DNA from 3 places in the Pseudoalteromonas sp. SR41-1 genome. Region 3 is predicted to be linked to each of the others. Evidence: predicted binding sites of a transcription regulator. Region 3 holds the regulator's gene; each other region holds the start of a gene.
What was found. The regulator MetJ, encoded in region 3, represses methionine synthesis genes. The targets are predictions, from matches to a motif close to TAGACGTCTAGACGTCTA.

Region 1 (11,129 bases), on a different contig from region 3:
CACCCGATTCAATTAAAGTTTGCGTGGTAAAGGCCAAATCGTTAACCATACAAAAACCTGAACCAAAGTCATTATGTGCGTGATGTGTACCACCAGCAAGATGACACGCTATACCGTGTTTAAGTGCTAAGCGGGCTGTTTGAAGCGTTCCTTGAGGGGCTGTAAATGTACGTGCCATAAGCTCTTTTGACCAAGGTAGACCAATGCGACGCATTGCTTTTTCATCTAAGCGGTTGTGCCATAAATCTTGGATATAATTATCGCAATGCACAAGCTCAAGGGGCTCTGGCGTGCCTAATATTGGCTCAACTAGGTTACTGCCGATTAAACCAAGCTCTGCAACATGTTGATATAAATGTGCAAATTTACTCATTACAAAGCGATGCTTAGGATCAAAGCTAAACGAGTAGTTAGGATGGTATACCAAAGGCAAATGAGGATTTAAGCGCATATTTACAAGCTTTATAAAGTTTGCGCTATGGTAATCAACTTAAGAGAATGAGTCTATTGTGAGTCATTAATAAGTGACGCTAATTCGCGATGCAGTAGCTCATCATCGGCTAAGTTTAGCTCTATTAAACGCTTTAAATAAGTAATACTGTCTATATCAATGTGATGGCATTTTAAACCAATATGATCGGCTTCAATATGGCAAATCACTACTTCCATTTTTATTTCTATATCGCTTTGAGGTAATGTAAAACGCAGTATTGCTTGCGTATTGTGGCTGCCAATAAATGCATCACAATTAGTAACCAACGCGCCATGTAACGATAGATCGAGTAATTTACACGGATACTGTTGGCTATCAAAACATAACAGAGCGTTAGTTGAAAATAGCACACGAGAAAACTGTCGACGATTTTGCATAACCTAATTTAGCCTTACTGTTTTTATAATAAATTAAGCATAGCGGGTAATTCTCTACATGCTAGCAAGATGTGCTCCTGTAATGCTGGTGACATAAAAAAGCCCTGCAAAGTGCAGGGCTTAAGTTATACAAACATAAAATTAACCAATATTTTTAGCCAATTTTTTTGTACTTAATACGTTTAGGTTGAGTTGCCTCAGCGCCTAGGGTCTTTTTAAGCCACTCTTCATATTCAGTGTAGTTACCATTAAAGAAGTTAATTTGACCTTCATCACGGTAATCTAAAATATGTGTAGCGATACGGTCAAGGAACCAACGGTCATGCGAGATACACATTACACAACCTGGGAACTCTAAAATAGCGTTCTCCAGTGCACGTAGTGTTTCAACGTCCAAGTCATTGGTTGGCTCATCGAGTAGTAACACATTGCCGCCAGCTTTTAATAACTTAGCAAGGTGTAAACGGTTACGCTCACCACCTGATAGGTCTTTAACAAACTTTTGCTGATCGTTACCTTTAAAGTTAAAGCGACTTACATATGCTCGGCTTGGGAACTCAAAGTTACCAATTTTCAGTACGTCTTGTCCGTCTGATATTTCTTGGAAAACAGTTTTGCTTTCGTCCATACCGTCGCGGAACTGATCAACAGTAGCTAGGTGTACTGTTTCGCCAACGCTGATGTTACCGCTGTCTTGCGTTTGCTCACCGCTTATCATTTTAAACAGCGTTGATTTACCTGCGCCATTCGCGCCAATAATGCCCACAATGGCACCTTTTGGCATGCTAAAGCTTAAGTCATCAATTAAAACTCGATCGCCAAAACTCTTACGAAGATTAGTTACTTCAAGTACTTGGTCACCTAAACGCGGACCAGGTGGGATAAACATCTCGTTAGTTTCGTTACGTTTTTGGTAATCAGACTGCTGCATTTCAGTAAACTGAGCCATACGTGCTTTTGACTTAGCTTGGCGACCTTTAGGGTTTGAACGAACCCATTCAAGTTCTTGCGCAATTGATTTTTGACGTGCTTTTTCAGATTTTTGTTCTTGCTGTAAGCGCGCATCTTTTTGTTCAAGCCAAGAAGAGTAGTTACCTTCCCATGGAATACCTTCACCACGGTCAAGCTCTAATATCCAACCAGCTACATTATCAAGGAAGTAACGGTCATGCGTTACAGCCACAACAGTGCCTTCGTAATCGTGTAAGAAGCGCTCTAACCATGCAACCGACTCAGCATCCAAGTGGTTAGTAGGTTCATCAAGGATAAGCATGTCTGGTTTTTCAAGTAATAATCGACATATAGCAACACGGCGACGCTCACCACCTGAAAGGTGCTCAATTTTAGCATCCCACTCTGGCAGGCGAAGTGCATCAGCTGCGCGTTCTAAAACGTTGTCGATGTTATGACCATCGTGCGCCTGAATAACAGCTTCAAGCTCGCCTTGCTCTTTTGCAAGTGCGTCAAAGTCAGCGTCTTCCATGGCGTATTCGTTATACACTTCGTCAAGACGTTTAAGTGCATGTTTAACTTCGCCAACAGCTTCTTCAACAGTTTCACGTACTGTTTTACTTTCGTCTAAAACAGGTTCTTGCGGTAAATAACCAATTTTAGTACCAGGCTGAGGATGTGCATCACCTTCAAAATCTTGGTCAACACCGGCCATAATACGCAGTAACGTAGATTTACCAGAACCGTTTAAACCAAGCACACCAATTTTAGCGCCAGGAAAAAAGTGCAACGAAATATCTTTTAAGATAGTGCGCTTAGGTGGCACAACCTTAGATACTCGACTCATCGAGAATATAAATTTATCAGGTAAAACCATGGAGGAAAGCCTTCAAATAATAATAAAAATTTCAATGTTGTATTGTAGTGGCTGACGGGTGAAACAGTCAACGAATGGCGGGTTTTAAAGCACCAAAGGATGCTTGTAAGTAAAGTATAAAATCATGAATAAATTTCATTTGGACATCTATACATCTAGAGGTTGATATTTTTTACTTTCAGTTCATAATTAAGCCTCGGTTTTTATGAGCAGGAGTAAAGTATGCCAATTACAGTAAAAGACGAGTTGCCGGCAATTGCACGTTTACGTCAAGAAAACGTATTTGTAATGCCAAAAAGTCGTGCAAAAACGCAAGAAATACGCCCAATGCGTTTGGCTATTTTAAACTTGATGCCTAATAAAGTAGAAACCGAAGTTCAGTTTATTCGCTTACTTGCCAATTCGCCTTTGCAAGTAAACGTAGAACTACTGCGCCTCGACACTCACCGCAGTAGCAGCAACTCAGAAGAGCACCTTGATACCTTTTACCGTTACTTTTCTGAGGTTAAAGACAACAATTACGATGCATTAATAGTAACCGGTGCGCCACTTGCGCATTTAGAATACGACGATGTAGCGTATTGGGATGAGCTAAAAGTCATTATTGATTGGGCTGAGCAACACGTTACCTCTACGTTATTTTCGTGTTGGGCAGCGCATGCAGCGTTATATCACCGTTACAATTTAAAACGCGATTTAAAAGACGATAAACTGTGTGGCGTATTTACTCACCAGTGTTATTTTGATCACGGTGCACTGACTCGCGGATTCGACGATACCTTTTTGGTACCGCACTCACGCTACGGCCACATTGATATAAATAAAATAAACGCCTGTGAAGAACTCGTTGTACTGGCAGGTTCTGAGCGAGTAGGGGCTTACTTACTTAAAAATAAATCGGGTAGCCAAGTGTTTATAACCGGCCACCCAGAGTACGACGCCGACTCGCTAAAAGCAGAATACGAGCGCGATTGTAAAAAAAGCCCTAATGCACCAAAGCCCGAAAATTACTTTCCGGATGACGATGCAACCAAACAACCTTCAAAAACGTGGCAAAGCCATGCTTTTTTACTTTTTTCGAACTGGTTAAATTACTACGTGTACCAAACCACACCGTATGATATTAATTTAGTTAGCCAAGACGTGAGGACTAACAACTATGCCGAATAACGCGCCTACAAATAATAAGCAAGCCGAAATAAGTGCCGCATTAAAAGAACGCATTTTAATTTTAGATGGCGCAATGGGCACTATGATCCAAGATCATAAGCTAGAAGAAGAAGACTATCGCGGAGAGCGTTTTAAAGACTGGCATGTATTAATTAAAGGTAATAACGATTTATTAAGCCTAACCAAGCCCGACTTAATCACTGATATTCATCGTGGTTTTTTATCAGCGGGCACCGATATTATCGAAACCAACACGTTTAACTCGACCACTATTTCGATGGAAGATTACGACATGGCAAACCTAAGCCGTGAAATAAACCTAGAGTCGGCTAAATTAGCACGCGCAATTTGCGATGAATTTACGGCTAAAACGCCAGAAAAACCGCGCTATGTAGCCGGTGTTTTAGGGCCGACATCTAAAACGTGTTCAATTTCGCCAGACGTAAACGATCCGGGTTACCGAAACGTTACTTTTGATAAGCTAGTTACTGCGTATGTAGAGTCTACCCTTGCATTAATGGAAGGCGGCGCCGATTTAATACTAATCGAAACTATATTCGACACGCTTAATGCAAAAGCCGCCTCGTTTGGTGTAGAAGAAGCCTTTGAACAAGCAGGGCGCACATTACCAGTTATGATCTCGGGCACTATTACTGACGCTTCTGGCCGTACGCTTTCTGGGCAAACAACCGAAGCATTTTATAACTCTATTCGCCATATTAAGCCTATTTCGATTGGTTTAAACTGCGCGCTTGGCCCTGATTTACTGCGCCAATATGTAGAAGAGCTTTCGCGCGTGTGCGAAACCTTTACATCGGTACACCCTAATGCGGGCTTGCCTAATGAGTTTGGTGAATACGACTTAGAAGCGCCTGAAATGGCAGCCGAAATTATCGATTGGGGTAAATCGGGCTTTATTAATATAGTAGGTGGATGTTGTGGCACCACGCCTGCGCATATTCGTGCTTTTGCAAAAGGTCTAGCGGGCGTTAAACCACGCCAATTGCCAGAGCTTGAAGTACGCATGCGTTTATCAGGCCTTGAAGCCTGTAACTTAAATTAAGGAGCCAACATGACCCAACAAATAGCAGTATTTACTAATGTCGGCGAACGTACCAATGTAACCGGTTCTGCCATGTTTAAACGTTTAATCATGGAAGAAGACTTTGAAGCCGCGCTAACAGTGGCCCGCGAACAAGTAGAAAATGGCGCACAGGTTATTGATATAAACATGGACGAAGCCATGTTGGACTCAAAAGCCGCGATGGTTAAGTTTTTAAACTTAATAGCCTCAGAGCCTGATATTTCACGCGTACCCATTATGGTCGACTCCTCTAAATGGGAAGTAATAGAAGCAGGCCTAAAGTGTATTCAAGGTAAGGCCATTGTTAACTCTATATCGCTAAAAGAGGGCGAAGAGCCGTTTATTCGCCAAGCTAAAATAATAAAACGTTTTGGTGCAGCTGCCGTTGTAATGGCGTTTGATACTGACGGGCAAGCTGATACAGCAGACCGCAAATATGAAATATGTGCCCGCAGCTACAAAATATTAGTAGAAGACATTGGTTTTCCACCAGAAGATATTATATTCGACCCTAATATATTTGCCGTAGCCACCGGTATAGAAGAGCACGACAACTACGCAGTAGAATTTATTGAAGGCACACGCCGCATTAAACAAAACTTACCGCACTGTAAAGTGTCGGGCGGGGTGTCTAATGTATCTTTTTCATTTAGAGGTAATAACCCAGTACGTGAAGCTATTCACTCGGTATTTTTATACCACGCCATAAAAGCGGGTATGGATATGGGGATCGTAAATGCAGGGCAACTCGCCGTTTACGACGACATCCCAGAAGAGCTTCGTAAAGCCGTTGAAGACGTAATACTTAACACAGACCCAGGTGCAGGCGAGCGTTTAGTAGAGCTTGCACCAAAATACTCTGGTATGGCACAAGCCGAGCGAGTAGAAGATTTAGAATGGCGCACATGGCCTGTTGAAAAACGCCTTGAGCACGCGCTTGTAAAAGGCATTACTACCTTTATAGATGAAGATACCGAAGAGTGCCGCGCTGCTGCCGATAAACCTATTCACGTAATTGAAGGGCCGTTAATGGATGGCATGAACGTGGTAGGTGATTTATTTGGCGCAGGTAAAATGTTTTTACCACAAGTGGTTAAATCGGCGCGCGTAATGAAACGAGCCGTAGCCTACCTAGACCCATTTATTGAAGCCGAAAAAGAAGAAGGCTCAACCAATGGTAAAATAGTGATGGCGACCGTAAAAGGCGACGTACACGACATAGGTAAAAATATTGTAGGCGTGGTACTACAGTGTAATAACTATGAAGTTATTGATTTAGGCGTAATGGTACCTGCCGATAAAATACTGCAAACCGCCATCGACGAAAAAGCCGATATTATTGGTTTATCGGGCTTAATTACCCCATCGCTTGACGAAATGGTACACGTAGCAAAAGAAATGAAACGCCGTGGTTTTGAACTGCCGCTACTCATTGGTGGTGCAACTACCTCTAAAGCGCACACCGCAGTAAAAATTGAGCCGCAATATGATAAAGGCGTTGTGTATGTAAATAACGCAAGCCGTGCAGTTGGTGTGGTTTCAAACTTATTATCAAAAGACATTAAACCTGACTTTTTAGCTAAAACTAAAGCTGAATATGTAAAAGTACGCGAGCAACAAGCGCGTAAAAAACCACGCTCTAAGCCTGTTACTATCCAGCGCGCACGCGATAACGCTGCAAAGCTTGATTGGGATAACTACACACCACCAGTGCCTAAAAAGCTGGGCGTGACCGAGTTTAAAAATGTATCAATCGCGACTTTGCGTAAATACATAGATTGGACGCCATACTTTATGACGTGGTCAATTGCCGGTAAATACCCGCGCATAATGGACGATGAAGTAGTAGGCGAGCAAGCGCAAAGCTTATTTAAAGACGCTAACGATATGTTAGACGACCTTGAAAAAGCAGGCAGTTTGCAACCACTTGGTGTAATTGGTTTATTCCCGGCTAACCGCGTGGGTGATGACATAGAAATATACACCGACGAAACACGCAAAGAAGTATTAACTACTTCGTGCCATTTACGCCAGCAAACCGAAAAAACCGACTTTGCTAATTATTGCCTAGCCGACTACATAGCACCAAAAGGCACGCCTGATTACTTTGGCGCGTTTGCAGTAACGGGCGGCCTAGAAGAAGACGATTTAGCAAATGCGTTTGACGCACAGCAAGACGATTACAACAAAATAATGGTTAAAGCCGTAGCCGACAGGCTCGCCGAAGCGTTTGCAGAATACCTGCACGAAAAAGTACGTAAAGAGTATTGGGGGTTTGCACCAGACGAAAACCTAGCAAACGATGAGTTAATACGCGAAAACTACCAAGGTATTCGCCCTGCGCCAGGTTACCCAGCGTGCCCAGAGCACACTGAGAAAAAGAAAATTTGGCAATTACTCGATACCGAAAAACGCATTGGTATGCAGCTAACTAGTTCGTACGCCATGTGGCCAGGTGCTGCTGTTTCGGGTTGGTACTTCTCACACCCTGAGGCTAAATACTACGCCGTAGCCGCTGTGCAAAAGGATCAGGTAGAAGACTACGCTAAGCGAACCAATATGACGCTTGAAGAAGCTGAAAGGTGGCTATCGCCTAACTTGGGGTATGATCCGGAGTAGAGCGAAGCGGTCAGCTATCAGTTGAAACTAAAACGAGTCCAATGTGGCTCGTTTTTTTATTAACTTGCACAAGGGCGACCGATTGAATTCATATAATATGGCTATTCAAGTGTGATTAGTTTTTTTCTTGAACTGGATTAATATTAGGTAAACGGTTAGGAGTTCCTATAAAGTAATGGTCTAGTTGTAGTAATTGGAAACTACTATGTTTAGGATCTAAATATAATTTTTTAGTTACCTAATTTTCGAGAGAATTTGTAAGTTTTTTAAAAATAAGGATTAGCTGTTTTGAGGGGTAAAATTAAGGATTTTTGGAATAGGAAAAAATTTATATTAATCACATTTTCTGCTCTTGCTGTTACTTTTATTGGTGTTTATGAAATACTCTATCACTCTAATCGACATTATGATGTTTGGTCTGATTTAGGTAGTTGGGTTGGGGGTGTCGGTACTATTTATGCCGTATTTATCGCAATTATTGAGTACAGGAGTCGTAAAAGGGTTGATGGGGCATATGAGAGGTTTGAAATACTGAGTTGTGTAAAAGGAGAGTATTTTCACAGTTGGATGTATTGTACTTTGTATCAACTAGAAACCAAAAGCTGCTTGGAATCATTAAGAAGTTCTTCAAGAGACAAGCAAGATATTGCAATGGAGAAATGGAGCAGTTCTTTGAAGTCGACATTAGAGTTCCATCAAAAATTTACAATTTCTCATAATAAATTATCTAACTTAGTTACACGTTTAAGATTTTTGTCTCCGGATAAACATAAAATATTAAAAGGAGATTTTGAAAATTTGTATAAATTAGCAAATGATGTTGAAAAGCTTATGGATACTATTGATCGAAAGCGATTTGATAAAATTGATCCTAACTGGTCTTCAGAGTTAAATGATTTATCAAATAAAATAAGCAAAAAAAATAATTATGATCTCATTTTTAATATTCAATATGATGAAGAATGGTCTGAATACTTAGAAGGTATTCGAGAAAATGTATTTAACTCTTTATTAAAAAAGCTAGAAAACCCTGAGTTGTAATTTAAAAATATATAGTTTTCTGGAACTTTGTAAAAATATATTTTATGAACTTTCTTCTAATTATATATCTTCACTTAGTATTTTATATCACCAGCCCCACGCAATCCATTTATGATAGTTTTAAATAAAGGACTATAAATGAAGTATCTAAACCGCATTCTACTGTGCCTATCTCTACTTTTCACATCGAACATATTTGCGCTTGAGCAAAAGTATCACGAGAGTGTTTTACCTGTTATTGCTGCTTTTGAAGCGCATGATAAAACTGCGATTGCAGCACTTATTCGCTACCCGCTAAAACGACTATATCCCATACCTGACATTAAAAATGAAGCCGAGTTTATTAACCGCTTTGATGAAGTATTTAATGATGAGCTAGCGGCAGTTATTGCCAGTTCAAACATTAAAACTGATTGGGAGAAAGTAGGTTGGCGCGGCATTATGCTAAATAGCGGCGTTATGTGGGTAGATACCGACGGTAAAATTATTGCTGTAACTACACAAAATACTAAAGAGCAGACACTTGCTAAAAGTTTAATAGAAGACGATAAACAATCCTTGCACGCAAGTATTAATACTTTTGAAAAACCAGTACTCGATTGGAAAACGGCTAACTACCATATTCGTGTTGATGATTTAGGCGAGCATAATTATCGTTATGCAGTGTGGGGTATTAATAAAAAGCCAAGTGACAAGCCTGATATGGTTTTATTTAACGGCGATGTAACGGTTAGTGGCACTGGCGGTAATCACTATTATACGTTTAAAAATGGGCGTTATAGTTACATACTACATGTAACCATTATTGGCTGTGATACATCACCACCAGGTTGGCTTGAAGTTTATAAAGACGATGAGCGATTACTATTTGAAGATGTTATAAGCACTCATTAATGTATGTTTTAGTATGCTTGATAATGTAGATCTGTTTTTAACAGTAAAACGTTCTAATAATTAGTATTTTTATAAAACAGATCTAAGTGGTAGGCTAAAAGTAGTAAGTATAAAATAGTAAGTAATTAAAAATAGTTCTCGCGCAACAAGGAACCCTCCTGTAAAGCGCTTTGCCAAGGAGTTTAGTATGATCACGCTTACCATTAATGGTAATAAACATGAGTTTTCTGGCGATCCGTCAACGCCAGTATTATGGTATCTCCGAGATGAATTAAATTTAACTGGGCCTAAATTTGGCTGTGGTATGGCACAGTGCGGTGCGTGTACCGTGCATATTGATGGGGTAGCTCAGCGCTCGTGTGTATTACCTGTAGCGGCTGCAGCAGGGCGTTCAATTACTACAATTGAAGGGCTAAGCGAGCAGGGCGACCATCCCGTGCAACAAGCATGGATAGAGCATAAAGTACCGCAGTGTGGTTTTTGCCAGTGCGGCCAAATGATGCAAGCTGCAAGCTTATTAGCTGCAAACCCAACCCCTACCGACGATGAAATAGTAAGTAATATGTCGGGAAATATTTGCCGTTGTGGTACATACCCGCGCATTCATAAAGCAATTAAATCAGCCGCTAAAACAATGGCGAGTGTTCAATATTTTGACCCAAATGAACAAGGGGAAGAAGTATGAACCAAGATAACAAATACTTTGATTTAAACCGCCGTAAGTTTTTAAAAACCAGTGCGATAGGTGCGTTAGTACTCGGTACTTATTTTGTAGGCAGTGCGCCAAGAGCGCTTGCGGGTGTGTTAGAGCAGCCATCTGAGCAAGCAAAGCGCGCAAACTTATTTATTGCACTGCGCCCAGACGGCATGGTTGAAATAACCTGCCATCGCTCTGAAATGGGTCAGCAAATTCGCACCGCGATTGCACAAATAGTTGCCGATGAAATGGAAGCCGCGTGGGATAAGGTTATTGTTATTCAGGGTAAGGGCGACCCTAAATACGGCGATCAAAATACCGATGGCTCGCGCAGTATTCGCTACAACATGCAGCGCCTGCGTGAAATGGGCGCAAGTGTACGTTACATGATGCAGCATGCTGCCGCTAAGTATTGGAACGTTGACCCGCAGACCTGTACTGCTAATCAACACGTTGTTACACACAGCTCAGGTAAATCGCTTACTTATAAAGATTTAATCGACTTAGCGCTTACAATAACGCCACCAGAAGCTGACAAACTAACACTTAAAACACGCAAAGAATGGCGCTACATTAATACTGGCATGGCGCACATAGATTTAGCCGATTTAGTAACAGGTAAAGCAATATTTGCAGCCGATGTACGCGAACCAAAAGCGCTGGTGGCTATAATTGAACGTCCGCCAGTGGTAGGCGGTGTTGTTAAGTCATTTGATGCCAGTGCTACAAAAGCGATAAACGGCGTTGTAGATGTTATTGAAATACCTGCACCAAAAGGCGCGCCGCAGTTTCAGCCAAAAGGTGGCATTGCGATTATAGCTAAAAACACATGGGCTGCATGGCAAGGGCGTAAAGCATTAAAAGTCGTGTGGGATGATGGCAAAAATGGCGATTACAATTCAGAAGAATTTAAAAAGTCATTATTA
Region 2 (11,129 bases), on a different contig from region 3:
GGAGCTGAATATTCAACCTTATATTCCATAACATCCCCTACTCACTTTTGAAGCCCTTTACTCATAAACAAGCTGTACGGATCTAACTCATAATCACCAAACGGTTCGCACTCTTTAAAACCAAATTGAGTGTAAAGCTTTTGTGCGGGCAAAAATGCCTTTGCCGTGCCGGTCTCTAAGCTTAACTTTTTGTAACCTCGCAAAGTTGCTTGCTCAATAATATGTGTGAGCAATTTAGCAGCGATGCCTTGGCGTAAATAGTTGCTTGAGGTGCGCATTGATTTAATTTCGCCATGAGTGGCATCGAGCGCTTTTAACGCGCCAACACCCGCTAAATTATTATCAATCCATAAGCTATAAAAGATTATATCGGGCTGAGTGAGTTTGCTCACATCAAGTGCATGTACGCTCTCAACAGGTGAGTGCTTTAGCATATCGTTATGATGCGCATGTAGTAGTTTTATAACGTGTGGGTTTGAAAGCTCACCTATTCTAATATCCATTTATACCTCGTTTAATCCTAGAATTTAATGCTTTAGGGCTTTAATGAAAACCCTAAAGTAAGTGGCTCTATTTAGGCTGCTAGTTTCCATACTACAAACGCAACAGCAAAGCCTACTAAATACACTAAACCTAACCACGTTAAACTACGTAATAGCACGCTGTGCTTTATAGCAGGCTCTGAGCGCACAAGGCTAAAGTTAAGCCATGCAAAAACGGGGGTGGTAACAAACGAAAGTGTCATTGCAAACGTAAGCATTGGACCAAGGGCTGATTTAAAGAATAAAATAACGGCCATGCCAGCTAGTGCTTGCAGTACAAGCCAAATATTTAGGCTGTGTTTTGATTGCTTAAAGCCAAGTAGTTTATGAGATTCGTTAAGCGTGCGGGCGTAGCCATCTAGCACGGTAAGTGTAGTGCCAAACATACATAAAAAGGCGATTGCTGATACAAGCGGCCTTGCCCACTCGCCTATTGTTAATGCGTACATATCAATAAGCTGCTTGGCAAACGCGACACCGCCGAGTTCTATACTACTGGTTTGCCCGTACTGCACTAATACACCTAAGCTAAAAAATACCAAGGCTAAGCCAGCTGTAAGCCAGTAACCTACGTTAAAATCGAACAAGCCTTGGCTTTTAGAAACTGTTTGCTGCGCTTGTTTTTCTTTTAGCCATAAAGAACTTAATGCAGATATTTCGATAGGGGCTGGCATCCAACCCATTAAAGCCACCATAAAGCTCAGCATAGCCAGCTCGTAAGGTGATGGGCCAACATAGTCAGCAGGCGCCATTGGGCCATTACTAAACGCGATAACTAACGCAATAACGGTAGCCAGCGTTAATAACCCCATTATGCCTTTGGCCACACTGTCGAGCGCTTTAAAGTGCCCTAACAATAATATGGCTAAGCACACTCCTAATAATATCCAACATAGCAGTGTTACTTCTATCACTACGGGCAACGCGTAATGCAGTAAGCTTGCAGTAAGTAGTAATACGCCAGCGGTATTAACTACGGCGGCTACAATGTTTAAACCGATAAAACTGTAAAAATAAAACGGGCCTTTACTTTTATAGCCCTCCACTAGGCTATTTTTAGTCGCGAGTGTGTATTCCATACCAAAGCGAAAAAACGGGTACTTTAAAACATTAACAACCAGTATTAGCCAAAATAGTTGCCAGCCAAATATTGCCCCAGCTTGCGTAGAGGCAACTAAGTGAGAACCGCCAATAGCGGCTGTTGCCATGAGTATTCCAGGTCCAAGCGCACCTAGTCGAGACTTCCATACTGCTTTTGTTGTGTGCATTAATTTCTCAAAATATGTGTGTTATACGCTGCTTTTATTAATTTTTTTGATTAATAAACTGCAAGAACGCATAACTTACCTAAATTACAGGCAATAAAAAAGAGCCATACGGCTCTTTTTTACAATACTTTGTGACTAAATTTTATTTAAGATCCATCTCTTGGATGATCTCGTGTGCGATTTCAGGTGTAGTGCTAACAGGCTTTTCGTGTAAGTTTGCTTTTATCTGCCCTTTTCGATGTTTTAGTGCCGCATCGAGTTTTTTAGCTGCGCTTGCAATGGCAGGGTACATAACTTCGTTTTCCCCTTTTACCGATATGCGCGTGCCTTCGTAATTAGTGCTAATTTCAGCTTGGATTTTATGATGCTCTTTAGACAAAATAATATCGAGTGCAATAAGCGATGGAAAGTGGCTCTCGATTTTTGAAAATTTTTCGTTGATGTGCTCTCTAATAGAGTCAGTAACTTCAACATGGTGACCAGAAAGATTAATTTTCATAGGGTATCCTTTTATTTGTTACCTCATAAATAGTATTGGGGGCTATTTAGATTAACACAAGGAAAAAAGAGAGATATTTGAGGTTTATTTGCGGTTTTTGGTGATTTAAATCATGCGTTGTGCAAAGTTTATGCAAAGCCCATAGTGCATGGGCTTTCAGACGTCTAGCTGTATTGATTAATCTGTGTACGAACAACAGTAGTCAGCAAAATCAGATACTTTTACTTTAAAGCTTACATTTGCATCAACATTAAACGATTCACCTGCGTTAAATGTTTTCCACTCACTTGCCCCTGGTAATAAAATATCCCATTGGCCAGCTAAAAGCTCCATGCATTCTTTTTGGTTTGTATCAAAAACAAACTCACCTGGTTGCATAAAGCCTAACGTTTTCGCTTCTCCATCACCTAAAATAACGGTACGGCTCGACACTTTTCCGTCAAAATATACATTGGCTTTTTTTACTACACTTACGTTATCGAACTTTGGCATTTTTAGCTCCTGCTATTAATTTAAGATTTTTATTTATAAATTTTATCGCACTACCTTGCCTGATAGCTTACTTTCTTGCAAGGAAAGCAGCATTGTTCAAGGTGAAGTTGCTTCATGTAAGGGCATAAAAAAACCCGCAACATGTGCGGGTTTTTCAATTACTTACTTTATTTAATCAAAGCGATTAAAAAAGCTCGTTTGCTTTGCTTACAATGTTTGCCACAGTAAAACCAAAGTGCTCAAACAGCTCACCAGCAGGCGCCGACTCACCAAAGGTAGTCATACCTACTACTGCGCCATTTAGACCTACGTACTTGTACCAGTAGTCAGCAATACCTGCTTCTACTGCTACGCGGCGTGTAACAGATGCCGGTAATACGCTTTCTTTGTATGCTGCGCTTTGATCTTCAAAGGCATCAGTACATGGCATAGATACAACACGTACCTTTTTACCTTGGCTGCGTAGCTCAGTTGCTGAATCTTGTGCTAGTTGCACTTCAGAACCCGTTGCAATTAAAATAATTTCAGGATTGCCGTCACAGCTAAGGATGTAACCACCCTTTTTAACGTCTGCTAATTGCTGTGCGTCACGCGCTTGTTGCTCAAGACCTTGGCGAGTAAAAATTAACGATGTAGGACCGTCTTTACGCTCAATAGCTTGTTGCCATGCAATTGCCGACTCAACTTGGTCACATGGGCGCCAGTTGTATAAGTTAGGCGTTAAACGCATGCTTGCAATTTGCTCTACTGGTTGGTGAGTTGGACCATCTTCACCTAAACCGATTGAATCGTGCGTGTATACAAAAATGCTTGGTTGCTTCATTAATGCAGCCATACGTACGGCATTTTTTGCATATTCAACAAACATTAAGAACGTAGCACCGTAAGGAATAAAGCCTTTATGAAGGGCAATACCATTCATAATTGCCGACATACCAAACTCACGTACACCGTAGTAAATGTAGTTACCGCTTGCATCGTCGTGTGTTAAACCTTTAGAGCCATCCCAAATTGTTAAGTTTGAGCCTGCTAAATCGGCTGAGCCACCCATAAATTCTGGTAATAACGGACCAAATGCGTTTAATGCATTTTGCGATGCTTTACGAGACGCTGGGTTTGCAGGGTTTGCTTGTAATTGCTCAATGTACGCTTGAGATTTTTCAGCCCAATCGCCAGGCAGTTCGTTATTAATACGACGCTTATATTCAGCTGCAAGCTCTGGGTATGCTTTTGCGTATGCTGCAAATTTTTCGTCCCAGCTTGATTCAAGCTGCTGACCTTTTTCTTTGCTATCCCATTGTGCGTAAATATCATCAGGAATTTCGAACGCATCGCCAGTCCAACCTAAGAATTCGCGAGACGCTTTAATTTCGTCATCACCTAGTGGTGCACCGTGACAATCGTGGCTACCAGATTTATTAGGTGAGCCGTAACCAATAATTGTTTTACAACAAATTAGTGATGGTTTATCGGTAACACTTTTAGCTTCTGCAATTGCAGCACTTATAGCATCGCTGTCGTGGCCATCAACACCACTAATTACATGCCAACCGTATGCTTTAAAGCGAGCTGGCGTGTCATCTGTAAACCAACCTTCTACTTCACCATCGATTGAAATGCCGTTGTCATCCCAAAATGCAACAAGTTTACCCAGACCTAATGTGCCTGCAAGTGAACCAGCTTCATGAGAAATACCTTCCATAAGGCAGCCATCGCCCATAAATGCATAGGTAAAGTGATCAACAATATCGTGACCTTCGCGGTTAAACTGTGCAGCAAGTGCTTTTTCGGCAATTGCCATACCTACGGCATTTGTGATCCCTTGACCTAATGGACCCGTAGTAGTTTCGATTCCTGGTGCGTAACCATATTCTGGATGACCTGGTGTTTTAGAATGCATTTGACGGAAGTTTTTAATTTCGTCCAGTGGTAAGTCGTAACCACTTAGATGCAATAGAGAATAGATAAGCATTGAACCGTGGCCGTTTGAAAGAATAAATCTGTCACGGTCAGCCCACTCTGGATTTGTTGGGTTGTGTTTTAGATAATCGCGCCATAATACTTCTGCGATATCAGCCATGCCCATAGGGGCTCCAGGGTGACCAGATTTGGCCTTTTGTACTGCGTCCATTGACAAGACGCGAATAGCATTTGCAAGTTCTTTGCGAGATGGCATGAATTCTCCTACCTTTATGTGTATTTGCGCGGGTATTTATGTGTTTGTTTATGCACCCAAGTAACTTGGGTTTGTTTATATCGACCATTCTTACTTATTGTGGGGGCTGTGTGCAATTAAAAACCCTATAAAAGTGAGGCATTATGAATATTTTTTAAGACCAAAAAGTTATTAGTAATTTTATTTAGACGTCTAGGCGTAAAAACACTATGCAAGGTGTTTTGTTTTCGATAAAATACGCCCCTTAATTTTTTAGCGCTAATACCGACGTTTGTGAAGCGCAATATTTGTGAGCAGAATTACAATGGCAAAACATTTATTTACTTCTGAATCAGTTTCTGAAGGTCATCCGGATAAAATCGCCGATCAAATCTCTGATGCGGTACTTGATGCTATCCTAGAGCAAGACTCTCATGCCCGTGTTGCGTGCGAAACTTACGTAAAAACAGGTATGGTTATGGTTGGTGGTGAAATCACTACTAGCGCATGGGTTGATATTGAAGAAATTACACGTAAAACAGTACGTGAAATTGGCTACACGCATTCAGACATGGGTTTCGATGCAGATTCATGTGCAATTTTAAACACTATTGGTAAACAGTCTCCTGACATTAACCAAGGTGTTGACCGTACTAGCCCAGAAGAACAAGGTGCTGGCGACCAAGGTCTTATGTTTGGTTACGCATGTAACGAAACAGAAGTACTAATGCCTGCGCCAATTACTTACTCACACCGTTTAGTACAGCGCCAAGCGCAAGTACGTAAAAGCGGCGAGCTTAACTGGTTACGTCCAGATGCAAAATCTCAAGTTACTTTTGCATACGAAAATGGTAAGCCAGTAGGTATTGATGCAGTAGTACTATCTACTCAGCACAGCGAAGACATTTCGCAAAAAGATTTAGTAGAAGCGGTGATGGAGACTATCATCAAGCCGGTACTTCCTGCAGAGCTTATTACAAGCGCGACTAAATTTTTCATTAACCCAACGGGTCGCTTTGTAATTGGCGGACCAATGGGCGATTGTGGTTTAACAGGTCGTAAAATCATCGTTGATACATACGGTGGTATGGCTCGTCACGGTGGTGGTGCTTTCTCTGGTAAAGATCCATCAAAAGTTGACCGCTCAGCTGCATACGCTGCACGTTACGTTGCTAAAAACGTAGTTGCGGCTGGCCTTGCTGATAAATGTGAATTACAAGTTTCTTACGCAATCGGTGTTGCAGAGCCTACATCTATCAGCGTTGAAACGTTTGGTACAAGCAAGTTAGAAGAAAGCCGTTTAATCGAACTTATTCGTGAACACTTTGACCTGCGCCCTTACGGCTTAATTCAAATGCTTGATTTAGAGCGCCCTATCTACCTTCCTACAGCGGCTTACGGCCACTTTGGTCGTGACGAATTCCCTTGGGAACGTACAGATAAAGCTGATGCACTTCGTGCAGCTGCTGGCCTTTAAGCTAAAAGTGTTGAAGTAAATTAAAAACGGCCCTTAATAGGGCCGTTTTTGTATCTAAAACTTATCAGTTACATTGTTTGTAGTACGTCTACAAAATAACTATAAAATCAACCTCGAATTCTTTTGTACTTTAGGTATATACTCATTTCATTATAAAAGCTTTAGGGATAGTTAAATGGCCGATAACTTTCGCGTTATATTTGCAGGACTTGCCGATAACGTTGACATAAAAACAGCGTGCGCAAACTTAGCTGCAAAATTAAAAACGTCAGATGAAAAAGTAGCTCTTTTTTTTAAAGGTAAGCCGCTGTTTGCGCCAAGCGATAAAGACAAAGCGTTAAAACAGACTAAGTTATTAGCAAGCCTAGGTATTAAAAGTAAGCTGCAAGCTGTTTCAAATGCGATTCAAAATAGCTCCCCCGCAGCTGCAAATAACAACCAACGTGATGAACGTATTTTTGATGCACTTGATTACATCACTAGCAGCTTAATACGCCTTGAAGAAAAGCTAGATGAGCTAGAGCAACGCCTTCCTGAAGCTCAATTAAATACACCAGACGAAAGTGTAGACGAATGGCAAAATGACGACCTAATGCTAGATGAGGATTTAGCTACTCCTAAAAAACGCAGTAACTTACTTTTATATTCATTGATTGCAACTGCCACCATTTTGCTAGTTGTACTTGCTGTTTTTTTAATTTTTCCCGATTTATTCTCTTTTTAAAAATGGCTAATTAGTTTAATGAGCAATGAACGCGCACAAATAAGAGCTGAAATTCGTAACACCCGTAAAAACTTGTCAAATAATCAGCAAATAATTGCTGCGCAATCGCTAAAAATGAATTTTATTCAACACTTAAAAAGCGAAAACACAACGAATTCAAAGCATATTGCCATTTATTTAAGTAACGACGGAGAACTAGACACTTCATTGTTAATTAAAGAATTATGGAACTTAAACCATGCTGTTTATCTACCTATAATACACCCATTCAATGGCGCTAATTTACTATTTCAGCGCTATGAGAAAAACTCACCCATGAGGGCAAATCGCTATGGTATCTTGGAGCCTAAGCTGAACTGCTCTCAAATATGCCCATTACCAGCGCTTGATTACCTCCTTATGCCATTAGTGGCATTTGATAAACAAGGTAATCGCCTAGGAATGGGAGGTGGGTTTTACGACCGGACATTGGCACGTTTACATGAACAAAATTGGCAAAAACCACAACTAATTGGCCTTGCACATGAATGCCAAAAAGTTGATGCTCTACCAATCGAGTCATGGGACGTACCTCTTAAAACCATTATCACCCCAGATAAAACATACTGTTGGTAACATTTAATTTTGGTTACTAACCGCATATTTCTGACATACATGAGCACAAAGCAATGACACAAGACGAATTAAAAAAAGCAGCTGCTTGGGCAGCTCTCGAGTTTGTAAAAGAAAACACCATTGTAGGTGTCGGTACAGGCTCTACTGTTAATCACTTTATTGATGCCCTTGGCTCAGTAAAGGACACTATTGTAGGCGCTGTATCAAGCTCAGAAGCGTCAACTGCACGTTTGGAAGCGTTAGGTATTGAAGTGTTTGAACTTAATAACGTTGATGCTTTAGATGTATACGTTGACGGCGCTGACGAAATAAACGCTCAAAACGAAATGATTAAAGGCGGCGGCGCAGCACTAACACGTGAAAAAATAGTAGCTGCAGTTGCAAAACAGTTTGTGTGTATTGTTGATGACACAAAGCTGGTAGATACATTGGGCGACTTCCCGCTTCCGGTGGAAGTTATTCCAATGGCGCGCAGCTACGTTGCACGAGAATTATTAAAACTTGGTGGTGACCCTGTTTATCGCCAAGGCGTAGTTACCGATAATGGTAACGTTATATTAGATGTATTTAACTTAAAAATTACCAATGCCAAACAACTTGAAACACAAATAAATTCAATTGTTGGCGTAGTTACCAACGGCCTATTTGCGATGCGAGGTGCTGATAAAGTGATTATCGGTACCAAAAATGGGCCACAAATTAAATAGGATGAGGTTATGAGTAAGGTATCGTTAGCAAAAGACAAAATTAAAATTCTCTTGCTTGAAGGTGTTCACCAAAGCGCTGTTGAAACGCTAAAACGTAACGGTTACAGCAATATCGACTACGTTAAAACATCCTTACCTGAGGACGAGCTTAAAGAGCGCATTAAAGATGTTCACTTTGTAGGACTTCGTTCTCGTACTCATATTAACCAAGCCGTATTAGACTCAGCTGAAAAGCTAGTTGCTATTGGTTGTTTTTGTATTGGTACAAACCAAGTTGATTTAGATGCTGCACGCGAACGTGGTATTGCTGTATTTAACGCTCCATTTTCTAATACTCGTTCAGTTGCTGAACTTGTACTTGGCGAAATTCTACTTTTATTACGTGGTATTCCAGAGCGTAATGCAGCGGCTCATCGTGGTGGCTGGTTAAAAACAGCAAATGGTTCGTTTGAAGCACGTGGTAAAACATTAGGTATTATTGGCTACGGTCACATTGGTACTCAGCTAGGTATTATGGCTGAAAATATCGGTATGAACGTGGAGTTTTACGATATCGAAGATAAGTTATCACTGGGTAATGCAACACAAGTTCATAACCTTACTCAGCTGTTACAACGCTCTGATATTATTAGCTTACATGTACCAGAAACACCGCAAACTAAAAACCTTATTGGTACAGCAGAACTTGCAGTTATGAAGCAGGGGTCTATTTTGATCAATGCATCACGCGGAACTGTTGTTGATATTGATGCTCTTGCAGAAGCGCTTACAGAGAAAAAACTAAGTGGTGCAGCAATCGATGTGTTCCCTACTGAGCCAAAATCTAACGATGAAGAATTTGTATCGCCACTGCGCCAATTCGACAATGTTATTTTAACGCCGCACATTGGTGGTTCTACACAAGAAGCGCAAGAAAACATTGGTATTGAAGTAGCGGGTAAATTGGCTAAATATTCAGATAATGGCTCAACTATTACTGCGGTTAACTTCCCTGAAGTATCGCTACCTGAGCTTGCTAATCGTAGCCGTTTATTACACGTACACCACAACCGCCCAGGTGTACTAACGCAAATTAACCAAGCGTTTGCACAGCACGGTATTAATATTGCTGCGCAATACCTACAAACAGACGCATCTATTGGTTATGTAGTTATTGATGTTGATACAGATCAATCTGAAGTAGCACTTAAAGAACTGAGCGCTGTTGAGGGTACAATTAGAGCACGTATTTTACATTAACCATTCTTTGATATTAAAAAAGGGTCCTTATGGACCCTTTTTTGTATTTAGATTACATATACTTTCTCAAGTATTTTTTGAATACCGGATCTGTTGCAGCCAACTCTTTTTGCTCAGCTAATATCTCTTTTAAAATAGCGCCTGAGGTAAGCGGGTTAGCTAGAACCACTCTAAATACAACCGTTGGTTGATTGTCGTATTTAGAAGGCGTTAAGCGTGTACGTGATACAAATGAGCGACCTGACTCGCGTTGACGCTTTTGCATACTGGCAGTAAAACGGTTCAGTGAAGCAAAAATATCTAACCGAGTTGCAGCATCTGCATCGGCTATTGCTTGTTTAATTTGCTTAGGTACATAACGATACGTTAATAAGCACAACTCAGGCTCCGAAATAAGCTCAAAGTCTTCATCAGCCTTAATTAAATCAGCAAAGTAATGTGCTTTTTTGATGCTGCGATCAATCAGCATTTCGTAACCTTTACGACCAATAACACGTAAGCAAGCGTGTACTAACATTGCCATACCCGGTCGGCTGCCTTCAAGCGTGTGGCTACCTAAGTCTTTTGAACCTTTACGTAATATGTACTCAGCGTGATGCTCTATTGCATCAGTTGCAGCGGGGTCTTTAAATAAAACCAAACCCGCTCCCATTGGTACATACATTTGTTTATGTGCATCGATGGTAATTGAATCTGCTCGCTCAATCCCTTTTAGTAAAGGACGGTGCGTACTCGATAAAAGGGTCGCTCCCCCCCATGCAGCATCTACATGAAAATGGCAGTTAATGTCTTGTGCTAAGTCGGCCATTTCATCAAGTGGGTCAATATTACCGGTTTCGGTTGTCCCCGCGACCCCAATAATCGCCATTACTTTAATGCCTTGCGCTTCAAGCTCACGTGCTTTTTCACGCATAGCTGTTACATCGACTTTATTATTTTCACAAGTTTTAATACCAATTAAGTTATCGCGACCAATGCCGAGTAAATCAACCGATTTACCTAATGAGTAATGTCCGCGTTCTGATATTAATACTGCTAAACCTTTATAACCGTAATGCAGCATACCAGCAATTAAGCCTTGTGCACCAATGCCTCTAAAATCGCCATCAGGTTTTAATAAGCGGTTTCGCGCAATCCAAAGCGCAGTAATATTAGCAACCGTACCACCAGAGCAAAATGCACCTAATGAGGTTTTAGCACTGTGCATCCATTTAGAATAAAATGAGTCTTCTTGCCCATAAGCTAAATGATGCATCATCCCAAGCACTTGACGCTCAAGAGGCGTAAACGCTTTAGATGTTTCTATTTTTACTAGATTTTGATTTAGCCCTACCATCAATTTTGACAGCGGTAATAAAAAGTGCGGCAAGGCAGAGGTCATGTGACCAATAAAACTAGGCGCAGCTGTATG
Region 3 (11,129 bases):
ATACGCTGTTGTAAATTTTCCTTTCTTTTATCTAAGCTTCGTATTTCACTTATTTTTTTATCTAGCATGCTAATTTCTGAGCTTAAATAATTATTCTTTAAGTTTTGACCGTCTTTTAAGGCACTATAAAAAGAGCTTAATAAATACATACTTGCAAAACAAAGTATAACGACACCAACAAGTATAGTTACAAATTTCTTTTTCGATTCTTCGCGTTGTGATTCACGCCAAGGCAGTAGATTTATATGTGGCATGTTGAAAAACTCCTTAATGCCAACCCTGTTGCAATTGCAAACTGCGTTTTGTGACGCTGCATTATATTACGGTCTACCTTTGGGGAAATTTCCATATTTACAAAAGGCTCTGCAACAACTGAGTGGATACCGAGTTCTTCAATAAGCAATCGGTCGATACCTTTTATCATCGATGTACCGCCCGTTAATACAATATAATCTATTTGCTCTTTACCACTGGTTGTTAAAAACATTTGCACAGCTCTGCGAACTTGTTGAAGTAACGAAGTTTGAAAAGGGGCTAATACTTCAAAGGTATAGTTTGGCGGTAAATCACCTGATGTTTTGCCTATTTCGGCTTCATCAAAGCCTTTATTATAATAAGCAACAATACTATTTGTATATTGATCGCCACCAAAAACTTGGTCACGGGTATAAATGGTTTCCCCAGCTTGCACAACACTCACAAGCATTAAAACTGCGCCAATATCGACCACAGCCACACACTTATTAAATGCATCGCTAGGTAATTGTTGATAGTAAACGTCCATAGCACGGCTCAATGCGTAGCTTTCTACATCTACTATTTTGGCCTCTAAATTTGCGGCTTCTAAAGCGCCCACCCGTGCTTCAACACTCTCAGTACGAGCAGCCGAAAGCAAAACATTCATTTTGCTAGGATCGGCCTCATTCGTCGAAAGCTTCTCAAAATCGAGGCTCACTTCATCAAGTGGGTAAGGGATTAAACTATCAGCTTCAATTTCAATTTGCGATTCAAGTTCAGCATCTGTTAACGATACATCCATGAAGATCACTTTTGTAATAACTGTTTGGCCAGAAACAGCCACTGCAGCAGATTTTAACGACTTCGGTAATTTTTTTCTTAATTTTGTAATAACGTTACCAATCGCTTCAATATCTTGGATTGTGCGCTCACTCATCGCACCTTTTGGCATCGGCTCAATTGCAAGTGCTTCTAGTCGAAATCCAGTTTCAATTTCACGTAAAAGCACCGCTTTGATAGAGTGCGATCCAATATCAATTCCTACCATCATCGGGGACGGTTTTTGAAATAGTTGACTTAGCATGTTTCAACTTGGCCTTTGTTTTAATAATAAACAAGTTATAATTTTTATCTGAAAAAATATTATTCATTTTTTAATCAATATATACTAGCAGTCAAAACTCGCAATTGGGAGTCCATTTAGGGAAATATAAGTGATTTTATTAAAACGAACTTTACAATTTTTTATCATTTGTGTGTTAATTGGTCTGATCACTTTGGTCAGTCTTTATTACTACGTTAAACCTGATATCCCCAGTGTGCAAGTTTTAAAAGACGTGCAATTACAAACTCCTATGCAAGTATTCACAAAAGATGGGCTTTTAATCAATCAATTTGGTGAAAAGCGTCGTATTCCAGTGACTATTGATGAAATTCCTCAAACACTCATTAATGCATTTTTAGCGACAGAAGATAATCGATTTTACGATCATATAGGCATAGATCCTATAGGTATTGTGCGTTCGGCTATTGTTCTTATATCTACCGGCGAGAAAAAACAAGGCGCAAGTACTATTACTATGCAGCTTGCTCGTAATTTCTTTTTAACTCGCGAAAAAGCATATATTCGTAAAGTTAAAGAAATATTTATAGCGCTACATATTGAAGGTGTATTAACAAAAGACGAAATTTTAGAGCTTTACCTTAATAAAATAGAATTAGGTAATCGCGCTTTTGGTATTGGTGCTGCAGCACAAGTTTATTACGGTAAGGAGTTAAAAGATTTAACACTTGCACAAATGGCGATGATTGCAGGTTTACCGAAGGCCCCTTCAGCTTTAAACCCAATTCGTAACCCAACGCGTGCAAAAGCACGCCGAAATGTTGTTTTAGGGCGTTTATTAACTGAAAATTATATTACTCAAGAAGAATATAACGAAGCAACGAGCCAACCTATCACCGCTTATTTTCATGGTGCTGAAATAAATTTATACGCCCCGTATATTTCTGAAATGGTGCGCGCTGAAATGGTCTCGCGTTATGGAATAGATAAAGCTTACAACTCAGGTTTTAAAATTTTCACCTCGGTAGAGTCTAAAGTTCAAAAAGCAGCGCAAAACGCACTTGTAAATAACTTACATAATTACGATATGCGCCATGGTTTTAGAGGACCAACAGATGTTTTATGGGACCCTGAAACACAACCTGCTTTAACTGAGCAACAAATACTCAATAAATTACAAAGCGTAAATGAGTTGGGTACTTTGAAAGCAGCAGCCGTGCTTAGTGTTAATGATAAAACAGCGTCGGTATTACTTAAAAGTGGCGAGCGCACAACTCTTACTTGGGATAACTTAAAATGGGCGCGTAAATATATTACTCGTTACCGCCAAAGTTTTGCTCCAAAAGCAGCTACAGATATTTTAACGCCAGGAATGCAAATATGGGTGCGTAAAAATGAAGATGACAGCTACTTACTAAGCCAAATACCAGAAGCATCAAGTGCTATTGTGTCACTCGACCCACAAGATGGCAGAATTAAAGCTATTGTAGGTGGTTACAGCTTTGAACAAAGTCAATATAACCGAGCGGTACAAGCAAAGCGTCAAGTAGGTTCTAATATAAAACCTTTTATATATTCAGCAGCACTTGAAAAAGGTTACACGCTTGCGTCTATATTAAACGATGCTCCTATAAACCAATGGGATAAAAGCCAAGGCGTAGCATGGCGTCCCAAAAACAGTCCTGCTGTATATAATGGTCCGATAAGAATTCGCCGTGCTTTAGCACAATCTAAAAACGTTATTTCGGTGCGCTTACTACGCGGCGTTGGATTACAACGTACAGCTGATCATTTATTAAAGTTTGGCTTTAAAGATTCAGACATTAATCGCAGTGAATCACTAGCACTGGGTAGTGCTTCCATTACTCCACTTGAACTTGCTCGTGGCATGAGTGCATTTGCCAATGGTGGCCACTTAATTGAACCTTACTTTATTTCAGAAATTCAAGATGCTTACGGTAATGTATTGTTTAAAGCAAACCCTGCCCTTGCCTGTGACGAAGAGTCTTTACCAACACATAATGAATTCTCACTTCATAATAGTAGTGATGAAGTGGAGCCAACAAAAAAATGTGCACCGAGAATTATTTCTAAGCAGAATGCATTTTTAATTGCTGATGCAATGCACAGTGGTATTTGGGGCGGCGGTAGTTGGGCCCATAAAACGGGTTGGAGTGGTACAGGTTGGCGCGCACAAGCTTTAGAACGTCGTGATCTTTCGGGTAAAACAGGCACAACAAACGATTCTGTAGACACCTGGTTTAGTGGCTTTAACAGTAAAGTAATGACTTCTGTGTGGGTGGGCTTTGATAACCCAGGTAACGCTCTTGGCCGTTCTACGTACAATAACAACTTAGATAGCAGCCAAATATCTGGTGCTGAATCGGGGGCTAAAACAGCGCAGCCTGCATGGATTGAATTTATGAAAGCCGCACTTGAGGGAACACCTGAAGCGCCAATTGAGCCACCTGAGGGGCTTGTTTCGATTCGTATTGATTTAGCCACTGGTTTGCTAAGCCACAAAAATGACTACACCAGCCGCTTTGAATACTTCGAAAAAGGCACTGCACCGACAAAGTATGTGCTATCTCAGCCAAACGATATATTTGAAGAAGACACAAAAACCGAAGAAGAGCTATTTTAATAATATCTCTGTAATACAAAAAACGGCAGCTTATTTAAGCTGCCGTTTTAATTTAAATAATGGCTTATTTTAAGTTTTGAACAAGCCAATATAAGTCAGAGTGTACACCCGCAGCGGTTACTTCTTTCCCAGCCCCAGGCCCCTGAATCACAAGCGCGTTATCACTATACCATTTGCTATTAATTACAAAAATATTATCGCCAGGTGTAAGGTTTGCTAACACATCTCCATTGGTCACATACGTAATTCCTACTTTAGCGATAACTTCAGTTTTTGTTATATCTAATAGGCCTGTGTATCTCAGTACTGAGTTATTAGCTTTTGCTGTATCAGCATGCTCTTCAATGAACGCATCTAGCTGGGCTTTATTGTTTAGAAAGTCTTCCCAGCTTCCTAGCGCAAGATCGCCGGGCATTAATGCCGATAAGCTAATATCATCAAGCTCAAGCTCTATACCTAACTCTCGGGCTAAAATAAGTAACTTACGCTGCATATCTCGTCCAGATAAATCCTCGCGAGGGTCAGGCTCTGTGAATCCCATTTTCTGAGCTTCTAATACCAACTCAGAAAAAGCAGTGGTACCATCATACTTACTACATAACCACGAAAGCGTACCCGAGAACACGCCTTCAATACGCGTAATTTTATCACCACTATTTTGCAAATCAGCCAAAGTAAAATTGATAGGCAAGCCTGCACCTACACTTGTATTATATCGCCAATGTAAATTACGTTCGCCAAGGTTACTACGAAGTGCTTTATACCAAGAAGTAGGTGCTGTACCTGCATATTTGTTAGCACTAATTAAATGACAATCTCGGTCTACAAAATCTGTATATAAAAAGCTAAACTGCTCACTTGCAGTAATATCAATTAAAACTTTATGTTCGTAGTCAAGCTCGCTTATCGCATTAAGTAAATCCGCAGCTTCATAGCTATTCGCCTCATGCTGCCATTGAGTTTTCCATTGCGATATATTTATGCCACTTGCATTAAATAACATATGTTTAGAGCGAACCAGCGCTACCAATTTAATACTAAAGTCGTCTGATAAACGCTCAAATTGTGCCGATAACTGCTCAATAAAAGCATCGCCTACATTGCCAAGGCCCGCAACTATAACGGCTATTTCTTGGCCTTTATTGATTAGCTTATCGTGTAAGGCGCTTTGTATATCGCTATCTATAAATTGGTCTGTTAGTAATAAAACATAACCATTATCTTGATGCACAAAACGCGGTTTTATAGTCTGCTCAGCTAATACCTCTAAAGCTTGCAGTTTTAATACGCTAACGTCTTGCTCAGGGGCAATAATTGCACAGCCATTTAAATTTGACTCACTAATATTAGCTCTACCAGCAAAGTAATTAATAACTTGATATGTTTGTGCAGCCGGTACTACTAAATACACTTCACCATTATGGTTAAAATGATGAAGGCTATGCTGAATAAGCTGACTAACGCTTGCGACCTCACCTTCACTTAATCCTTCAACCATTAACAAATCAACATTTTGCAGCGTGGTTATAAAGCGCTTTTTCTTTGCTGAACCTTCTTTTACTATATCTGTTGGGCTTGCTTGCACATCAAAACTACTACGAACAGCTAGCTTAATATCGCTGTTTTTAAGTGGCGATAGTGTTTTTGCATGTAATACAGGGTTACCCAAACGAGCTAATAAGTTAGCTTGTCCGCGACAAATTTTGCCGTACTTAATCGCCTTTTTTACCTTTCGAGGATCAGTGCTAAACACACCCTGTGTATCGGTCCAAATACATACCTGCTTAGCATCACAGTAATTTGCAAGTAGTGTTGCACTATAATCGCTACCGTTGCGTCCAAGTGTTACGGTCTCACCTTTCGTATCGGCGGCAATAAACCCAGTAACAATATTTATCTTATTAGGTAAAATTGACTGTCGACATTGCTGCGCATTTTGCGCATGCATTAATTCACCATCGTTTAAGGTAAAAAGACTACGGGCATCTTGAGCACACGCCTCAATATTTAGCTGCTGTAAATAAGTAGCGAGTAAACGTGCTGACCACAGTTCTCCGTGCGCAAGTAACGCAGCCTCTTTTAGCTGCTCAGCTTGAGCAAGTTCTGCAATATTACTAAGCTCGGTATTTAGTGTTCTAAGTGCGCAGCGCTTTAAATCAGCTTGTAATAACTGCTCAATTAAATCGCTTTGATGGTTATTTAACTGCAGTAAAATATCAGCGACAGCTTGCGTGTCTTGCAGCTGATAACTTTGCCACAACGACACAAGTGTATCTGTAGTTTTACCTGCAGCAGACACCACAACACAGTCGCCCGGCTGAGTATGCCCAATAATTATTTTAGCTACGCTTTGATAGCGCTCACTAGAGCTTAAGCTTGAACCACCAAATTTATGTACACAATTGACCATATTTATACCAATTCGCTTAATTAAGTTGTCTATTTTGAGGTAAGAAAACCGTATCGATAACAAGGCAAAAATTTCGTTATTTAGTTGTTCTATATTAGGAATTTTTAACGATGTTATCGTGCGGTTTAATCCCTCAAATTGATTAGGTATTATTGCGGATTGGTATTAATTACCAAAGCGCTGGACGGGCTGCACTTAATTTAACGTTTCCACCAGAAGTGCCAGCACCTTTGCCTACACGGCCAACATTTTTATTTTGCCCTGGTTTTACAAGTTCAAATACTCGTTCAAAGTCAGCTATTAAATCGTGTATATCTTCAATCCCAACCGAAATACGAATAAGCGTATCGCCCACACCCGCTTCTAAACGTGCCTTTGCCTCCATACCTGCGTGCGTCATAGTTGCAGGGTGACAAATTAAGCTCTCTACGCCACCTAGTGACTCAGCTAAACTAAACGTTTTAAGGCTAGTTAAAAATGCTGCCGCGTCGTTTATATCGCCTTTAATATCAAAACTAACCATGCCACCAAAGCCAAGTTGTTGTGCTTTAGCAAGTTCATGTTGAGGATGCGACTCAAGTCCAGGATAGTAAACTTGGCTTACAAAATTGGAACTTTCAAGGTACTTAGCTATTGCTAGCGCATTTTCTTGGTGCTGCCTTAAGCGCACATTTAAAGTACGTAGACCACGAAGCGTTAAATAACTATCAAAAGGAGCGCCCGTAATACCAATATTATTTGCCCACCAAGCAAGCTCATCACCAAGCTCTTGTGTTGCAGCAATAACAGCGCCGCCCACTACATCTGAGTGCCCGTTAATATATTTAGTAGTTGAATGCACCACAATATCTACACCAAACTTAATAGGGTTTTGTAAGGCAGGAGACAAAAACGTGTTATCTGCGGCAACCAATGCACCGCATTGCTTAGCAACATCGGTAACCGCTTTAATATCGGTTAAACGAAGTACTGGGTTACTTGGAGTCTCTATCCAAATAAGCTTAGGTTTAATTGCTAAAATTTGTTGAAGGCTTTCTTCTTTTGTTAAATCTAATACTTCAAGCTTCAATAGTCCGCGTTTTTGTAACGATGTAAATAAACGATAGCTACCACCATAACAATCATGTGGAATTACTAACGTGTCGTCACTGTTAAGTAGCTGAGTAGCTAAATGCACGGCTGCCATACCAGTGGCCGTAATTATGCCGCGAGCGCCTCCTTCAAGCTTAGCAAGCGTCTCTGCTAAAATATCACGATTAGGGTTACCACTGCGGCCATAATCATACTCACGCTTGGTATCAAAGTCGGCAAACGAATAAGTCGTTGATAAATAAATTGGCGGCACCACTGCACCATGATGTTTATCAGCATCAACGCCGTTACGTACAGCAATGGTCGCTTTGTTTTTTTCGCTCATATTCGTCACCTGATTAATTTGGATGTTTAGACGTCTAAAAGAGTAAGTTATCCGTTTTAATAAGTCAAAGTATTTTAAAGCTCTAGATGGCTAAAGTTAGGAAAGGCGTTTGCTAGTACCACATTTTAGCTCACAAAAGTGAGCTTATTTTTACATCCCAAATAGGCTTATTAAGATAGATTGGTATCTATTATTTGACTATCTTTTTTAAATCGATAGAATTTCACGCATATTTACACGCTTTTTATACCGTGTGAGAAATTAATAATCTGAGGCAACGATACATCTTATGGCTAAATGGAATGGTGAGTATATTCACCCATACGCAGAACACGGGAAAAAATCAGAGCAAGTTAAAAAGATCACCGTTTCGATCCCGCTAAATGTATTAAAAGTTTTAACGGATGAGCGTACGCGTCGTCAAATCAACAACCTTCGCCATGCAACAAATAGTGAATTGCTATGTGAGGCGTTTTTGCATGCATTTACTGGCCAACCTTTACCAAATGACGATGACCTACGTAAAGACAACGCAGAAAAAGTACCAGAAGAAGTTAAAAAGATAATGCAAGAAATGGGTTTAGAAGTGCCTATTTTAAACGAAGAATAAATCGTTACCTTTTTAATCAAAAAACCTCAGCATTGCTGAGGTTTTTTTGTTTAAGCGTTATATATTACGCCATATAGTTTTCAGGCAAGTCAATTTGCGCAACACCCGACTCTACCGCAGCAAGTGCTACAGCTTTAGCTATACGCGGTAGTAAACGCGGATCCATTGGTTTTGGAATAATATACTGCGCACCAAACTCTAGCTTATCTACGCCTGCGGCTTTTAAAACTTCTGCAGGTACAGGCTCTTTGGCAATACTACGAATAGCCTCAACTGCAGCAATTTTCATTTCATCGTTAATCGCGCTTGCACGTACATCAAGTGCACCACGGAAAATAAACGGGAAACATAAAACATTGTTAACCTGGTTAGGGTAATCAGAGCGCCCTGTTGCCATAATTAAATCGTTGCGTGCGCCGTGAGCAAGTGCAGGATCGATCTCTGGATCTGGGTTTGAACATGCAAACACGACCGGTTTTTCTGCCATTAGTTTTAAATCTTCGGCAGCTAACAAGTTAGGACCCGAAACACCAACAAACACATCAGCATCTGCAATTACATCTTGCAATGTGCGTTTATCGGTATTGTTAGCAAAAAGCTGTTTATATTCATTTAAATCATCGCGACGAGTATGAATAACACCTTTGCGGTCAAGCATATAAATGTGTTCACGCAGTGCACCACACTTAATTAACAGTTCCATACACGCAACTGCAGCAGCGCCTGCACCTAAACATACAATTATTGCATCTTCAATTGATTTACCTTGTACTTCTAGTGCATTTAACATGCCGGCAGCCGTAACAATAGCGGTGCCGTGTTGATCATCATGAAAAACAGGAATGCTACAACGCTCTATTAATGCTTTTTCAATTTCAAAACACTCTGGTGCTTTAATATCTTCAAGGTTAATACCACCGAATGTGTCAGCAATATTGGCAACCGTGTTAATAAAGTCTTCTGTTGTTTTGTGCTTTACTTCAATATCAATAGAATCAAGCCCTGCAAAACGTTTAAACAATAACGCCTTGCCTTCCATTACTGGTTTAGACGCTAAAGGACCTAAATTACCCAAGCCCAAAATTGCAGTACCATTAGTGATAACCGCAACCATGTTACCCTTACCGGTATATTTATATGCATTTGCAGGATCTGCGGCAATTTCACGTACAGGCTCAGCGACACCTGGGCTATAAGCTAGGGCTAAGTCTTGAACTGTTTCAGCTGGTTTTGTTAGCTCAATGCTAATTTTACCAGGTACGGGATGTGAGTGATAATGTAGTGCTTGTTCACGAAAGTCAGACATAACGCGATGGTATCCTGCAATTTAAGTTAAAGTGAGAGGTGGAGTCTTGGGGTACGATACCCTTATTATTTTTAAATTCCAAGCAATATCAGGTCTATCCTGTTATATGCTATATCCTTTAATTTTAAGAGGTTTTTCAGTAACTTTGCAGGATTATATAAACATTTGATAAATAAAAATTCACCAAAAAAGTAAGTTTTGAGGTGCGTTTATGTCTATTAAAATATTAAAAAAATGTATGTTTAACGTATCATCATAAACTTAAAATAACAGCCTACTACACTACTTTAAAAACAGATAAGCCCACGTTAGCTACTTTTATCAACCTAGTTAAAATTTGTACTATTTAAAATATAGAGAATATCTATCAATTTGTCTGCAAAGGTTTATGCATACTCAGAATAAGAATAGGAAATAGTTATGCAAGGTGTGATGTAGCTCGAGCAAGCTAAATAAGATAAGAAGTAGTAAATTTTAGACACAAAAAAAGCACCCTAAGGTGCTTTTTTTAACTAAACAGCAATAATTACTTCTTGCTGCTAAGTGCACCGAAGCGCTTGTTGAAGCGATCAACACGGCCGCCAGTGTCTAAAATCTTTTGCTTACCAGTGTAAAACGGGTGACACGCAGAACATACGTCTAAGTGAATGTCTTTACAAAGAGTTGAGCTAGTTTCGAATTTGTTTCCGCATGAACATGTTGCAGAAATTACTTCGTACTTAGGGTGAATACCTTCTTTCATAGGAACCTCTAGTTAAGGCCGCATCGCTCTCCAAACCCGAAGTCTGGCACCATACGTCGTTAAAACAAATTTGTTGGTGGCGGATTTTATCCAACAACCTTCCCCTGCACAAGTATTTATTTATCTTTTCGCTAAAAAAGTGAACAATCTCTTTCTCAAGTACTATTGCTAGTAGGTTTTTAGCGGTATTTTTAGTACATTACAGCATTAATTTTACGGGTTGAGTTGTTATGAGTTTTGTTGAAGTTGCTATTAAAGTCCCGCTTCCACGCACCTTTGATTATAAAATAGAAGAGCAGCTCAGTGGCTTATCAACACCCATACTACCGGGCATGCGGGTTTTAGTACCTTTTGGTAATCAAAAAAAAGTAGCTGTTGTTCTGGGTATTAAAAACAGTACCGACGTCCCTTTAGATAAAATTAAGAATATTATAGAGGTAATAGACGACACCCCTATTTTAAGCGCCCAACATTTAGAACTCCTTAGCTTTACTGCCCGCTATTATTGCTATCCCTTAGGCGAAACTATTCACATAGCGCTACCGAGTGCACTTCGCCAAGGTGAATCGCCAGATAAAACCAGTATTAACATGGTTGCTCTGACAGAAAAAGGCTCAAAAGTACCGTCATTAAAAGCCAAAACACAACTCAATTTATTAAAGCAGTTGTCGCAATCGGGGAAATCATCGTTAACCGAATT

Region 1: the regulator MetJ is predicted to act here: its motif matches at 2,839-2,856, upstream of metA (homoserine O-succinyltransferase).
Region 2: the regulator MetJ is predicted to act here: its motif matches at 5,163-5,180, upstream of metK (methionine adenosyltransferase).

The regions. Positions count from the first base shown of each region.
Region 1 is NZ_JACJEK010000009.1:118,841-129,969, reverse strand. Features, by position in the region: gene H5118_RS09935 (histone deacetylase) at 1-451, opposite strand, end outside; gene H5118_RS09930 (PilZ domain-containing protein) at 505-870, opposite strand; gene ettA (energy-dependent translational throttle protein EttA) at 1,025-2,698, opposite strand; gene metA (homoserine O-succinyltransferase) at 2,921-3,868, shown strand; gene H5118_RS09915 (homocysteine S-methyltransferase family protein) at 3,858-4,931, shown strand; gene metH (methionine synthase) at 4,941-7,571, shown strand; gene H5118_RS09905 (hypothetical protein) at 7,860-8,612, shown strand; gene H5118_RS09900 (hypothetical protein) at 8,751-9,506, shown strand; gene H5118_RS09895 ((2Fe-2S)-binding protein) at 9,694-10,191, shown strand; gene H5118_RS09890 (xanthine dehydrogenase family protein molybdopterin-binding subunit) at 10,188-11,129, shown strand, end outside.
Region 2 is NZ_JACJEK010000017.1:51,797-62,925, forward strand. Features, by position in the region: gene H5118_RS14980 (GNAT family N-acetyltransferase) at 1-29, opposite strand, end outside; gene H5118_RS14985 (GNAT family N-acetyltransferase) at 42-503, opposite strand; gene H5118_RS14990 (NRAMP family divalent metal transporter) at 575-1,750, opposite strand; gene hpf (ribosome hibernation-promoting factor, HPF/YfiA family) at 1,953-2,309, opposite strand; gene H5118_RS15000 (pyrimidine/purine nucleoside phosphorylase) at 2,487-2,801, opposite strand; gene tkt (transketolase) at 2,986-4,977, opposite strand; gene metK (methionine adenosyltransferase) at 5,282-6,433, shown strand; gene H5118_RS15015 (hypothetical protein) at 6,609-7,157, shown strand; gene H5118_RS15020 (5-formyltetrahydrofolate cyclo-ligase) at 7,176-7,772, shown strand; gene rpiA (ribose-5-phosphate isomerase RpiA) at 7,826-8,479, shown strand; gene serA (phosphoglycerate dehydrogenase) at 8,489-9,718, shown strand; gene panP (pyridoxal-dependent aspartate 1-decarboxylase PanP) at 9,771-11,129, opposite strand, start outside.
Region 3 is NZ_JACJEK010000005.1:161,833-172,961, forward strand. Features, by position in the region: gene H5118_RS05935 (PilN domain-containing protein) at 1-254, opposite strand, end outside; gene H5118_RS05940 (pilus assembly protein PilM) at 242-1,321, opposite strand; gene H5118_RS05945 (penicillin-binding protein 1A) at 1,452-3,944, shown strand; gene metL (bifunctional aspartate kinase/homoserine dehydrogenase II) at 4,009-6,354, opposite strand; gene metB (cystathionine gamma-synthase) at 6,524-7,771, opposite strand; gene metJ (met regulon transcriptional regulator MetJ) at 8,061-8,381, shown strand; gene H5118_RS05965 (malic enzyme-like NAD(P)-binding protein) at 8,446-9,687, opposite strand; gene rpmE (50S ribosomal protein L31) at 10,214-10,429, opposite strand; gene priA (primosomal protein N') at 10,660-11,129, shown strand, end outside.